3 regions of the Paenibacillus sp. Cedars genome follow, and region 3 is predicted to be linked to each of the others. Evidence: riboswitches for the same ligand, from Rfam matches in the RefSeq annotation. Region 3 holds a riboswitch; each other region holds the start of a gene.
The links. A riboswitch is a leader RNA that binds a small molecule or an ion and turns the genes downstream of it on or off. The one in region 3 is predicted to bind cobalamin.
Positions count from the first base shown of each region.

Region 1: it holds a riboswitch for cobalamin, as region 3 does, so the genes downstream of both, B9D94_RS25360 (ribonucleoside-diphosphate reductase subunit alpha) here and metE (5-methyltetrahydropteroyltriglutamate--homocysteine S-methyltransferase) in region 3, are expected to answer to the same signal.
Region 2: it holds a riboswitch for cobalamin, as region 3 does, so the genes downstream of both, B9D94_RS05420 (ABC transporter substrate-binding protein) here and metE (5-methyltetrahydropteroyltriglutamate--homocysteine S-methyltransferase) in region 3, are expected to answer to the same signal.

Region 1 is NZ_CP020866.1:5,177,403-5,181,949, reverse strand. Features, by position in the region: gene B9D94_RS31170 (hypothetical protein) at 48-221, opposite strand; gene B9D94_RS25360 (ribonucleoside-diphosphate reductase subunit alpha) at 583-2,916, opposite strand; cobalamin riboswitch at 3,105-3,338, opposite strand; gene B9D94_RS25355 (MTH1187 family thiamine-binding protein) at 3,696-4,001, shown strand; tRNA gene B9D94_RS25350 (tRNA-Thr) at 4,100-4,171, shown strand; gene B9D94_RS25345 (N-acetylmuramoyl-L-alanine amidase) at 4,419-4,547, shown strand, end outside.
Region 2 is NZ_CP020866.1:798,417-802,963, forward strand. Features, by position in the region: gene B9D94_RS05415 (histidine phosphatase family protein) at 1-722, shown strand, start outside; cobalamin riboswitch at 875-1,080, shown strand; gene B9D94_RS05420 (ABC transporter substrate-binding protein) at 1,329-2,336, shown strand; gene B9D94_RS05425 (FecCD family ABC transporter permease) at 2,333-3,379, shown strand; gene B9D94_RS05430 (ABC transporter ATP-binding protein) at 3,376-4,161, shown strand; gene cobT (nicotinate-nucleotide--dimethylbenzimidazole phosphoribosyltransferase) at 4,229-4,547, shown strand, end outside.
Region 3 is NZ_CP020866.1:2,324,844-2,329,390, reverse strand. Features, by position in the region: gene B9D94_RS12370 (glycoside hydrolase family 88 protein) at 1-410, shown strand, start outside; cobalamin riboswitch at 496-700, shown strand; gene metE (5-methyltetrahydropteroyltriglutamate--homocysteine S-methyltransferase) at 846-3,143, shown strand; gene B9D94_RS12360 (sensor histidine kinase) at 3,205-4,350, opposite strand; gene B9D94_RS12355 (response regulator transcription factor) at 4,347-4,547, opposite strand, start outside.

The DNA.
Region 1 (4,547 bases), 2.9 Mb from region 3:
TACCCTTACCCTTGTAGTCTTGTATTAGAAAGTATATTCAATCCCGCTTACAGCCGTTCGATGCTTGTAGCACCCGCATGAGAAGCGACTCCCAAAGGGAGAGCGATCCCAGCAGGATGTAACTCAACAAACGCACGAAGCAGCTCTTCCTCCCTGCACCGCACGAGAAGCGACTCCCAAAGGGAGAGCGATCCCAGCAGGAAGTAACTCAATAAACGCACGAAGCAGCTCTTATGCCATGCACAACATGAGAAGCGACTCCCAAGGGAGAGCGGTCCACGCAGGAAGTAACTCAATAAACGCACGAAGCAGCTCTTATTCCATGCACAACATGAGAAGCGACTCCCAAAGGGAGAGCGGTCCACGCAGGAAGTAACTCAATAAACGCACGAGTAACGCCATAGTCCCCGCACTACATTCCAGCGTTCCCGAAGGGAGAAAGCGCTCCTAGCCACCAAAAGTAACATAGAAGCGCCTAATTCATTCCCTGCACACCTTGCGGGTGTCCAGAGGGCAGAGCCCTTGGGGCCCTCCCTTGGAAGGGAGGGTTTGGGCGGGTTCGAAATAGTTTACATTAAACTCTTAGCTTGCGCACGACTCACACTCTTCAATCGTCAACGCACGGCTGCGCACATAATACGTGGACTTGATGCCGGCTTTCCATGCATGCAGGTGCAGCTCCAGGAATTCCGAAGCCCGGATATCAGGGCGAACATACAGGTTAAAGCTTTGCGCCTGGTCAACGTGACGTTGACGCGCAGCCGCCATTTTGATGGACCAATGCTGGTCGATCAGGAAAGCGGTCTTGTAGTACCAGATTGTTTTTTCAGACAGATCCGGAGCCGGGTTAGCCACTTTGTAGGTGGTTTTTTCTTCATAAGACAGAAGTTCGTACAATGGATCGATGCTCGCTGTGGAACCGGCGATAATCGATGTGGAGCCGTTCGGTGCGATGGCAAACAGCCATGCGTTACGGACACCATTGGCTTGTACTTCCTGTTGCAGCTCACGCCACTGTTCGGTGGTTACGAATTTGCCTTCATGCTCGCCGTCGGTGTAACCGCGGAACGTGAAGTACTCGCCGCTCTCCCAGTCGGAGCCTTTGAATTTCGGATAGTGGCCTTTTTCCTTGGCCAGCTCCATGCTGGATTTCACGAGCAGGTAATTGATGTGTTCATACAGGTTGTCATTATAGGCAACGGCTTCGTCGGACTCCCAGCGGATACCTTCCAGCGCCAGCAAGTGATGCAGGCCGAAGGTTCCAAGACCGACCGCACGGTATTGGCTGTTGGTATATTGGGCTTGCAGAACTTCAATATTGTTGATGTCGATAACGTTATCCAGCATACGAACCTGGATAGGAACGAGACGCTCCAGCACACCGGCCGGTACAGCGCGAGCCAAGTGGATGGAATTCAGGTTGCAGACAACGAAATCGCCAGGGATTTTGGAAATAACGATCCGGGTTTGACCATCCGTTGTTACCAACTCTTCTTGCTCGACAACGGTTGGAGATTGGTTCTGCATGATCTCGGTGCACAGGTTGGATGAGTAAATCATGCCATGTGCAGAGTTCGGGTTCGCACGGTTTACCGTGTCGCGGTAGAACATGTACGGTGTACCCGTTTCAAGCTGGGATTTCATCACGCGTTTCATAATGTCGATCGCTTGTACCGTAATACGCGGCAACTGCGGGTTCGCCACGGCTTGTGCATATTTTTGACGGAACTCGCCATCGCCTTGAGCTTGATCATAGAAGTCTTCCAGGCCAAGCGGACGGCCGTTCTCGTCTTTCCAGCCCATGATCTTCTTCACTTCATGAGGACAGAACAGGCTCCACTCCTCACGGGCCTCTACAGCCTCCATAAACAGGTCAGGTAGACAGATGCCATGGAACACGTCATGGGCTCTCATACGCTCGTCACCGTTGTTCAGCTTCAGATCCAGGAAGGACAGAATATCTTTGTGGAACACATCCAGATAAACCGCGATGGCTCCTTTACGAGTTCCCAATTGGTCAACGCTTACGGCAGTGTTGTTCAATTGGCGAATCCAAGGGATAACGCCGGAGCTGGTGTTCTTGTGACCGCGGATATCCGAGCCGCGTGCACGGACTTTACCGAGGTACACGCCAATGCCGCCACCCATTTTGCTGAGACGGGCAATATCGGTGTTGGAATCGAAGATGCCTTCCAGAGAGTCGTCAACGGTATCAATGAAGCAGCTGGAGAGCTGGCCTGCTACTTTTTTGCCTGCATTGGACATGGTCGGTGTGGCAGCTGTCATGTACAGGTTGCTCATCGCCCAGTAGGCTTCTTTTACAAGGTCAATACGTTTGTCGGCTGGCTCGTTGTGCATGAGGAACATTGCGATTACCATGTAGCGTTCTTGCGGAAGTTCCATGACACGACCGTCAAAGTCGGTTGCCAAATAACGCTCAGCCAGTGTCAAAAGACCAATGTAATCAAACAGCAGATCGCGGCTTGGATCGATGCATTCGCCGAGCTCTTCGATTTGCTCCTTGGTGTAGCTGGTCAGAAGATCCTCGCGATAGATGCCCTTCTGTACAAGCTCTGTGATGAGCGGGTAGAAGGCACCGTAAGGCTCTTCCGGGTAGGCTTTGTATCGGCGGTTGGTGGCCGCTTTTTTATATAAAGAGGTCAGAAACGAACGCGCAGCTGCAAACTTCCAATTCGGCTCTTCTTTTGTCACAAGCTCAAGCGCGGACATCGTGAAGGCGCTGCTGATTTCTTCGCCGGTGACTTGCTCACCGCGCAGTTTAGCATTTACGCCGCGAAGCAGGCGCTCTTTATCAAGCATGTCCAATCCTTTCAGATTGCGGTCGGCATAGACAGAGAGGCGTATTTCATCAAAGGCGAGCTGACGGTTGTTCGGTTTAACTACGAGCTGGGGCATGAATAATTCCTCGCTTTCTTAGGGGGAAATATGAAAAAGGACATCAAAAAAACATTTTCTAAAACCCGCAGGCTTGAAAATGTCCGTGCGCTGTGATTCGTGAATGACGTTTGACATAAGCCCTTGAAGGGGCATGATGTTATGTACAGACGCAAGTTTAACGAACACTTACCTAATGTCCCGTAGGTTGGTGTTGGCTGCGTACAGGCAGGTCTCCTGACTCGGACTTTGACAAATCGGAGCCTTCCCCAAGACCTTGATGAGGTCCTCCAGAAGAATATTCCATGATTTGGTTCGGCCTAGATAGGATAAATAGCCGAGAGCCCTTACAGTGGCGGGACCGTGATGGATTTACACCATGCTTCCCTATTAAGCCGGACCGCCTTATAGGTTGTTCCGGCACCTATACACACTATATTTGGTTGTTGTTTATCTAATTTAACCCAATATATTGTGTTTGTAAACCATATTCTTAAAATTGAACGCAAAAAGAATTATAGCAAACGAGCGGTCATTGTGCCAGCTAAGAAACTGTCAAAAGGCCATAACATTTCCTGGATTGTGACCGAATGCGACCTTTTCTGCACAGATACCACGTATATTATCGTTTTGACAAAATACGATAGTTGCGTACTGGATCTGTGGTGGAAGGAGCAGACTATTTTTTATTGTGAATAGCGAGTCAAGGGCTTTGATATGAGTGATCAGAATTGATATGATATCTGTGTCTGGAGATTGAAGAGTTCTTTATATGAGATGTTGCGAGGGAGGTTTTGGTATTGGCTATAGCGGAAGTGACGGTGATTCCGATTGGAACAGCAACAACGAGCTTAAGCTCTTATGTGGCCGAGATGCAGCGTATATTGAAACAACAGGACGGGATTACATATGAGCTGACTTCGATGAGCACCATCATAGAGGGCGAGCTGAATATGATCTGGCGAGCGATTGAAGCTCTGCATGAGGCGCCATTTCTATCCGGAGCCCAGCGCGTATCGACTTCGGTCAAGATTGACGACCGCAGGGATCAAGTCTCCTCCAGCAAGCAAAAGATTCAATCGGTGCAGGAAAAATTAGGCGGATAATCTTGCTTATTGCAAGGGCTAGGCTGGGACTTGTATTTTGCTGCTAAAGTATTATAATAATTTTGCTGTTCGTGGAGGCTTGTTTTCGAACCACATATGCTGGTGTAGCTCAGGGGTAGAGCAACGCACTCGTAATGCGTAGGTCGGGGGTTCAATTCCCTTCACCAGCATGTTCATTGCAAGGAGATCATATCCTGATTTCTGGCTGGAATGATATAAAAATGGCGCCGCAAGGCGTGTTTTTTGTGCCCCTGGGTGATCCGGGGGCTATTCCTGTTAAGGAGAGAGCGCCCTATCATTCGGCATTTTATATCATATATTACATAGTAAGCGATTCATATTATTCGAGTTTGTTCGTGGCCTTCGCTGTCGAAAAGATGAAACGGGCTGCGGCTCGGAAAGATGAGGTGAAGGGAGATGAAGAAGGTATTTATTGATCCAGGCCACGGTGGAAAAGATACCGGAGCGGCTGCTCATGGTCTGTTGGAAAAGGACATCGTGCTAGCGGTGTCCCTGAGCGTGAAAAACCGGCTGGAGGCCGAGTAC
Region 2 (4,547 bases), 1.5 Mb from region 3:
AGGAACGCCGTTACCTGGGTCACGAGGATCAGGGGGCTCTGATGGAAGGGCTGGAACAGCTGCTTCCGCTGCGGGAGGAGTTTCGCTCCAGGCATTTTGCCAAGGTCTATTGCAGTGATCTCCTTCGTTGTAGACAAACACTGAACTGCATCCTGTCGGATTTACATATGCCCGGCATTACAAATGAGGTCGAGCTTGGCAGCGTTATTCCCGGTGTCTGTTATGACAGGAAGCTGCGGGAGTTTGATTTTGGCGATTGGGAAGGAAAAACCTACGAGGATTTGAAGGAAAATGCGGCTTATCGGCGCTGGATCGACAACCCGGGAACGGTTACGCCGCCGAGCGGGGAGAGTTGGCCATCTTTTTGTTCCCGAATTGAGGTTTTTCTGGCCGAAATGTATCAGGATATGAAGGGGTTATTGTCGATGCAGGAAGGCCCCGCTATTCTCTTGGAGTCAGAGTCAGAGTCAGAGTCAGAGTCAGAGTCAGAGTCAGAGTCAGAGTCAGAGTCAGAAGCAGCGGGCCACGATACTGAGACTCAGCCGGGGGTGCTCGATATGGACGTGCTTGTAGTCACCCACGGGGGCGTCATCCGGCAGATTGCAGCGGCAACCCTCCCGGATACAGAATTCTGGGCTACGTCGGTATCGCCGGGCGAGGTGCTCCAGCTGCAGCTGGCCTGGGACGGAGCACGCTGGCGAGGCGTACGGGTAAACGAATAAATGAAATCGTACGATTTTGGCGAGGAATGAACGATAACGGGAAAAACCAATATCGTTAAACCCTTGAAACGAGCGAAACTTCCAGTTGTAAGGCGATGGTTTATCGCCTATAATCTTGTGCAGAGAAACCATGCTTGGCCTATCATAAATAAATTCATATTGTTTGCGAGGGTCCCGGACAGAAGAGGTTATTCATGTCTTCTGCCGGGTTAATAGGGAAGCCGGTGCAAGTCCGGCACGGTCCCGCCACTGTGAAGCAGGGACTTCTCCACATGCCACTGAGCGTCAGCGCTTGGGAAGGCGGGGAAGTCGTTACAGCCTGTAAGTCAGGAGACCTGCCCTTAGCGAATGAATGACGGTCCTTCGAGGAGAGGATTACGTTTTGCAGTCCCGTGCGGACGGCAGTTTAAGGCGCTATCTGTGAACGGTTATCCAGGTGTCCTTACGTTAAAACGTAATCCCTGAGTCCTTATTTACGAGGAATCAGGGATTTTTGCTTCTTTGGAGTATGACGATTGACGTTTTTCTTCCTGCTCAGGGGATCGGTTGAAGGAATTTAGACGTACAGCGCCAGGTTCTCAATTATGTTTAGGGGGATTTGAAGAGATGAAAGCAATAAACAAAACATGGTCCGTATTTCTGGTAGCCATACTGATGGCTCTGGCCTTGATCGGCTGTGGCGGGGAAGAAGCGGCACCGAAAGAAACCACGCCGCAAGCTGCACAGGAGCAAGGACAGACCAACGAAGCGCCAGCCGACTCCAGTGAGGAGCTTAAGACCACGTATCCATTAACGGTTAAGGATTCAACCGGGGTTGAAATGACGTTTGATAAAGCGCCGGCTAAGATTGCATCCTTGACTCCGTCCGAGACGGAAAAGCTGTTTGCTCTGGGTCTGGATGAGGAAATCGTAGGCGTATCGGATAATGACGATTATCCGGAAGCCGCGAAATCCAAGCCCAAATTGGGCGGATTCCAAGTGAATGAAGAGGCTATTATTGCAGCTGATGCCGATGTGGTGTTTACCGCTTCGATGAATGCACAGAATGCCGAGAAACTGCGTGAGCTTGGCGTAACCCTGTTTGTCAATGATCCGAAAACCATCGATGCCGTGATGGAGAACATTGAGCTGATCGGACAAATTACCGATCGTCAAGCTGATGCCAAAGCGGTCGTAGATCAGATGAAGCAGGAACTGGCATCCGTTACGGAAGCTGTGAAATCCGTGAAGGATGAAGACAAGAAGAAGGTGTACGTCGAGTTCTCCCCGGGATGGACTGTAGGCAAAGGCGAATTTATGGATGAGATCATCACTGCAGCCGGCGGTGTTAATGCAGCTGGCGATACGGAAGGCTGGTTCGAAATCAGCGAAGAAAAGATTATCGCTGCGAACCCGGATGTCATTCTGTACACGGACGATGTGGTTGATGAAGCGACCAAAAAAACACTGGATCAACTCATTAAAGAGCGCGGAGGCTGGGATCAGATCGAAGCCATCAAGAACGATCAGGTCATTGCCGTAGATGCCAACCTGCTGAGCCGTCCGGGTCCCCGCGTTACGCAAGGACTGATTGAAGTGGCGAAGGCCGTTTACCCGGAACTGATGAATCCATGAATAAAAAACTTGCAGGATTCGGTGCGGCCGGCGTTATCCTATTGCTGCTAACCTTGGTTGTCAGTCTCGGAATCGGATCCGTTCACCTGCCTGTGAGAGAGATTGGGGCGATGCTGCTGCACCGGCTGCCGGGGATCGGCGATTCCATCCTCCCGAGCTGGGAAGCTTCATCCGAACAAATTCTGATGAAGGTGAGGTTACCGCGGATTTTGCTGGGGATGCTTGTTGGAGCTTCCCTGGCGGTAGCCGGGGCTGCCTTTCAGGGCGTATTGCGTAATCCGCTGGCGGATCCGTTCACGCTCGGTGTATCCTCGGGTGCTGCGCTTGGCGCAGCATCCCTGATTTTTTTCGGGATGGAATACTCCTTTGCTGGAGGTTACACCCTGCCGCTTGTAGCATTTCTGACCGGAGCAGGCACATTGTGGGTTGTGCTGCTGTTGGCAAGGGATCAAGGAAAGCTGCCGATTCACGGACTGATCCTGTCCGGGGTGGTCATGCAGTCGTTTCTGGGCGCTGTGGTTTCGTTTCTGACGGTGATGTCCAAAGATACGGTAAACCAAATCCTGTACTGGACGATGGGGAGCCTGAGCATGCGCGGATGGTCGTATACGGCCATCCTTTTCCCGTATTTTATCGTGGGATTCGCGTATTTATGGAGCCGGTCGCGAGCGCTTAATATTTTGTCGCTTGGGGAACGGCAGGCCGCTCATATGGGATTGAATGTGGATCGCCTGAAGACAAGCGTACTGATCGTAGCTACCCTCCTTGCCGCCGCTGCCGTATCGGTCTCCGGCGTCATTGGCTTCGTGGGGCTTGTGGTTCCGCATATGATACGCCTTATCACAGGCTCCGATTACCGTATCATTGTCCCTTTGTCGGCTCTGGGCGGTGCGATTTTTATGGTCTGGTGCGATACGGCTGCACGATCCGTGCTGGCTCCAACGGAAATACCGCTCGGGGTGGTCACTGCATTCATAGGCGCTCCTTTCTTTGCGTACCTGCTGTACCGGAACAAAAAACGGCGTAGGGAGGGGTTAGCATGATTAGAGCCCAGGGTCTTGGCAAGGCATATGGCCAGGTGCCGATACTTGCAGGTGTAGATCTGCACATAACGGAAGGTGAATGGTGGGGAATCATCGGTCCGAATGGAAGCGGCAAATCCACCCTGATGCAGCTGTTATCCGGTGTGGAGAGTCCTACGGCAGGGAGCGTCTCGCTCCGGGGCAGGGAGCTTTCGAGTTATAACAGAAAAGCGCTGGCACAAATCGTAGCCGTCCTTCAGCAGGAAGGTCTCGATCCGACGGATTTTACCGTGCGGGAAGTGCTGGAAATGGGACGCTTCCCGTTTCTGAATTGGCTTGGTCGAGAAGATAAAGATGCGACCCCGCTCATTGATGCCATTATTCGGAAGCTGGATCTTGGCGGTTTCGAGGAACGTCGGCTTACCGAGTTAAGCGGGGGTCAGCGTCAACGAGTTGCCCTTGGCAAGGTGATGGTCCAGGAGCCGTCCTTGCTGATGCTGGATGAACCGACAACCTATCTGGATATTCGCTATCAGCTTCAATTCATGGATATGGTGGCAGAATGGCGGAACTCATCCGGCATTACGGTGATCAGCGTACTGCATGATCTGAACCTGGCGGCTCAATTTTGCGATAAGCTGCTGGTTCTGGATCAGGGAAAGGTCGCAGGGGTCGGGAAGCCGGAGGAAGTGCTGACAGCAGAATATATTCGCCAAATATTCAGGGTAGAGCCCTCCATTGTCACCCATCCCGAGAACGGAGCTCCACAGGTGCTGTTAACGGCGAACAGCACATGGTCCTGACAGCTCTTGCTCCGGCTTCTGCTGGCGATGTAAGATTTAGGTGCAAGAAAGAAGGAGGAAGTTTGAATTGAGTAAATCCTTGACGGATCATTTGAACGATATAACGGCTAACATCAAACCTCTGAATGCCGAAGTGCAGGCCGCGACCGCAGCCTATTTGGACACCTTGACGAAACCTCCGGGGAGCCTTGGCAAGCTCGAGTCGCTTGCAATTCAATTAGCCGGGATCACAGGCAACATCAAGCCGTCGTTTACAAAAAAATCTGTCGTTGTCATGGCCGGGGACCATGGAGTGTGTGAGGAAGGCATCAGCGCATTTCCGGCAGAGGTGACGCCTCAGATGGTCATGAACTTCCTGAATGGAGGCGCAGCTGTTAACGTGCTGG
Region 3 (4,547 bases):
TCGCGTCCCTTGAGGAGGATTCCATACCGCTCTGGGATTTTCGTGCGGAACCCGAGAAGCTGGAAACACCCGCAACAGCAGCAACCCATCAATCAGCTGAATCTCTCTTCATTGCGGCAGAACCCCGAGATACGTCAGCGGCATCCTGCGCTGCTTCGGGTTTGCTTGAGCTCGCAGATCAGGTACCGCAAACCGAAAGCGCGGTGTACCGCAGAAGTGCCTTGCGCATCATCGACTCCTTGACGACTCGTTACGCTGAATGGGATGATCCGAATTATGAAGGCATACTGAAAGAGGCAACAGGCCATCGGCCTGGTGACCAAAATATCAACGTCTCCCTGATCTATGGCGATTACTATTATGTTGAGGCCGCTGCCAAGTTAATGGGGTGGAAAAACCGGATCTTCTGATCCGGTTTTTTTTGCGTAAGACAACCTCCATTTAAATAGGTTGCATAATTATGGAATTTATTGTACCTTGATACTCAGCAATCAAATTTAATTAATGGGAATAGGTGCTGATGTTGAAGCCTCTTCAATTTCAGCTTAAAAGGGAAGTTTGGTGCAACACCAACGCGGTCCCGCCACTGTAACAGAGGAGTTTGCCATCGGATGATGCCACTGATCAGCTTTTGATCGGGAAGGCCATGGCAGACCTTGATTCTGGAGCCAGGAGACCTGCCTATTCTGACAACACTGCTTACCTACGGGAGATAGGGAGGTGTTAAAGATCGCAGCATCCGTATGTACACAACGGAGGCGTCTTTACCCTTGATATTTTGATCGGGGTAAAGGCGTCTTTTTTTATTCAGTCATTTAAATATGTTGGTGGAGGCGAAGATATTGTTGGCAAATGTTCAAAGCAGCAATCTCGGCTATCCGAGAATCGGAGCAAATCGCGAATGGAAAAAAGCATTGGAATCCTTCTGGAGCGGCAAGCTTGAGGAACACGAACTTCTATCCAAGTTGGACGACATTCGGTTGGACCGTTTACGCATTCAACAGGAGAAAGGCATCGACCTTATTCCGGTTCATGATTTTACAATGTACGACCATATGCTCGACATGTCGGTGATGTTTGGCTTGGTGCCACAGCGTTTCAAGTACGATGGTGGTCCTGTACCGCTGAGTGTCTATTTTGCCATGGCTCGCGGCAGTCAAGGTGCTGCCGCGTGCGAGATGACCAAATGGTTTAACACGAACTATCACTACATTGTACCGGAACTTCAGGATGCCAAACCACATCTTACGGTCAACAAGCCGCTAGAAGCTTACCGTGAAGCCAAATCCTCGCTAGGTATCGAAGGTAAACCTGTTCTTGTCGGTCCCTATACCTTCCTTAAGCTGTCTAAAGGCTACACCCCGGATCAATTCGAGTCCTTGCTGGACCAGTTCACGGATTTGTATGCGGTAATCCTGAAGGAGCTGGAGCAGGAAGGTGTTCAGTGGGTGCAGTTCGACGAACCGATTCTGGTTACTTCATTAACCAAAGATGAATTGGCGCTTGTATCATCCGTATACAAAAAACTTCATGCAGCGGCTCCGGCGATCCGGATCATGCTCCAAACCTACTTCGATTCGGTCAGCCATTATGTAGAGATCATCTCCTTGCCTGTGCAAGGCATCGGGCTTGATTTCGTACACGGCCTGGATGGTAATACCGAACAGCTGCTCAAGCACGGATTTCCTGAGGATAAGGTACTGGGGGTTGGTCTTATCAACGGGCGTAACATCTGGCGTTCAGATCTCGATGCCAAGCTGGAATTGCTGGACACCCTCTCCCAAAAGGTGAAGCCTTCTCAATATGTGATACAGCCGAGCTGCAGCCTGCTCCATGTTCCCGTATCCACAGCTTATGAGGATAAGCTGGACCCCGTACTTCGCCAGGCGTTATCTTTTGCCAATGAGAAGCTGGACGAATTGACGCTGCTCACTAGCGCGCTCAATAATGGGATTGAGTCCGTTTCCGAGCAGCTGAAAGAGCATAACCAGGCCGTAGCCGCCATGAATCAATCATCGCTGCGGAATAACGAACAGGTACAGAAAGAAACGTCCAAGGTTGTCGGATTGAATCCGACTCGAGCGCTGTCGTTTGAAGAGCGGCGCAAAGCCCAGCAGAAGAAATGGAATCTCCCGCTCCTCCCTACCACAACCATCGGAAGTTTCCCTCAGTCGACCGAAGTTCGGCAGGCCCGGAAGAACTGGAGAAGTGGCGAATGGTCTGCCGAGCAGTATGAAACCTTCCTCGCCGAGCAAACTCGCGCCTGGATTGAGATTCAAGAAGACATCGGCCTGGATGTTCTCGTTCACGGGGAGTTTGAACGGACTGATATGGTAGAATTTTTCGGAGAAAAATTGGATGGGTTTTCCTTTACAGCTAACGGCTGGGTTCAGTCCTACGGATCGCGCTGCGTCAAACCTCCCGTCATCTATGGAGACGTTGAGTTCGTGAACCCGATGACCGTGAAGGAAACCGTATATGCACAGAGCCTGACCTCGAAACCCGTCAAGGGGATGTTAACCGGACCGATCACGATCCTGAACTGGTCCTTCGTTCGCGACGACATATCAAGAGAATTGGTCGCTTATCAGATCGCCCTGGCTCTCCGACTTGAGGTTAACGCACTGGAGCAAGCAGGCATCGAGATGATCCAGGTTGACGAGCCGGCGCTTCGTGAAGGATTGCCGCTTAAGCGTGAAGATTGGCAGGCATATCTGGATTGGTCGGTGAAGGCATTCCGTCTGTCCACCTCATCCGTGAAGGATACAACCCAAATTCATACCCATATGTGCTATTGCGAATTCCATGACATTATCGATTCCATTCGCGCCCTGGATGCCGACGTGATATCCATCGAGACTTCACGAAGTCACGGCGAGCTGATCGGGAGCTTCGAGGAGCATACGTATGATCATGGCATCGGCCTTGGCGTTTACGATATTCACAGCCCGCGCGTTCCGGAAGTCGATGAGATGACCCAGATGATTAAGCGTGCGTTGTCCGTACTGGATCCCGAACTGTTCTGGATCAACCCCGACTGCGGATTGAAGACGCGCGGGCGCGATGAAACCGTAGCTGCCCTGCGCAACATGGTTGCAGCAGCTTCCCAATATCGAGAGGTATTGTCCGTTAATCAATCTTAAAGGGTTGAAGTAAGAAAACAGGCAAGCGCTCTTGCTTAAAGCAGAGCGCTTGCTGTTTTTTTTATATAGATGACTCCTGCCTCTGTACTTCCTGTTGTTGTCTTCTGGAATCGACGGGAATTTCCTTGGGTATCCGAATATAGAAGCAGCTTCCACCTGCTTGCTCTTTCCCGCTTTCAGCCCATACATCTCCGCCGTGAGCTGCAACAAGCTGCTTGACGATGGCAAGTCCCATTCCGCTTCCACCGTTTAACCGGTTCCTTGATTTATCTCCCCGATACAGCCTTTCGAATATATACGGCAGATCGGAAGCTGGAATGCCTTGGCCTGAATCCTCAATACGAATCTGAACCGTATTCCCTTCGTCCACGAGATCAGCCTGGACCCTCCCGCTTGCCGGTGTGTGGTGCAGTGCGTTACTGAGCACGTTGATTAAGATTTGGAGCATCCGGTCCGTATCTACTTTAGCGATTATCGGCGAATCGCCGGGTTGATGCACGTATCGCAGATCCACTTGTTTTTCATTGTACGCGGCCCTTACCACGGTCACAGCTCTCTCTATAATCTTGGCCAGATCCTGTTCCGATCGGGATAACTGAAACTCGGGTGATTCCATATCATGCAGATCTTCAAGCTCAGTAACCAGATCAATCAATCGGTCAATCTCTTCCAGGCAGGTTCGAAAGCGATCGGCTGTCGGCTCCCATATGCCGTCCTCCAGCGCACGTGTATGACTCTTCAAGGTAGTTAACGGCGTTCGCAGCTCATGGGCAATATCCTGCGTCATGTTTCTCCGAAGCTGCTCCTGCTTCTGCAGCTGTACAGCCAGCTCATTCAGCGAAGAACCGAGTCCCGCGATTTCATCATCTCCTCGGGTATCCACCCTGATATCCAATTTCCCTTGCGTCATCATCTCAGCTGCTTGCTTCATCTGGATTAGGGGAGCCGATATCCTTCTAGCCACATAAATACCTATGATGGAGGCCACCGCTATCGACAGCAAGCATGTCAAAATAATGGATTGCATCTGCGCCTGCTCCAGATGTTCGTTCAGCTCGTCCATTCCGTGATGCCCATTCGACTGCTGCTGGTACATGGCTATATGATAATGGTTGGTCACAATATTGGTGACGGTAAACACGATCAGAATCCCTGCGGTGATGCTGATGATAATGGCGGCAAGCCTTAGATCCAGGCGCTGCTTCAAGACACCTCACCTCCAAAGCGGTAGCCGAATCCGTAGACGGTGATGATATATTGGGGCTGTCTTGAATCGGGCTCAATCTTCTGCCGCAAATTCTTGATATGCTGATCAATAATGCGGATATCCCCAATAAAATCGCAGCCTAATACCCGATCGACCAGCTCTTCGCGCGAGAAATTTCGCTGTGGATACTTGGCCAG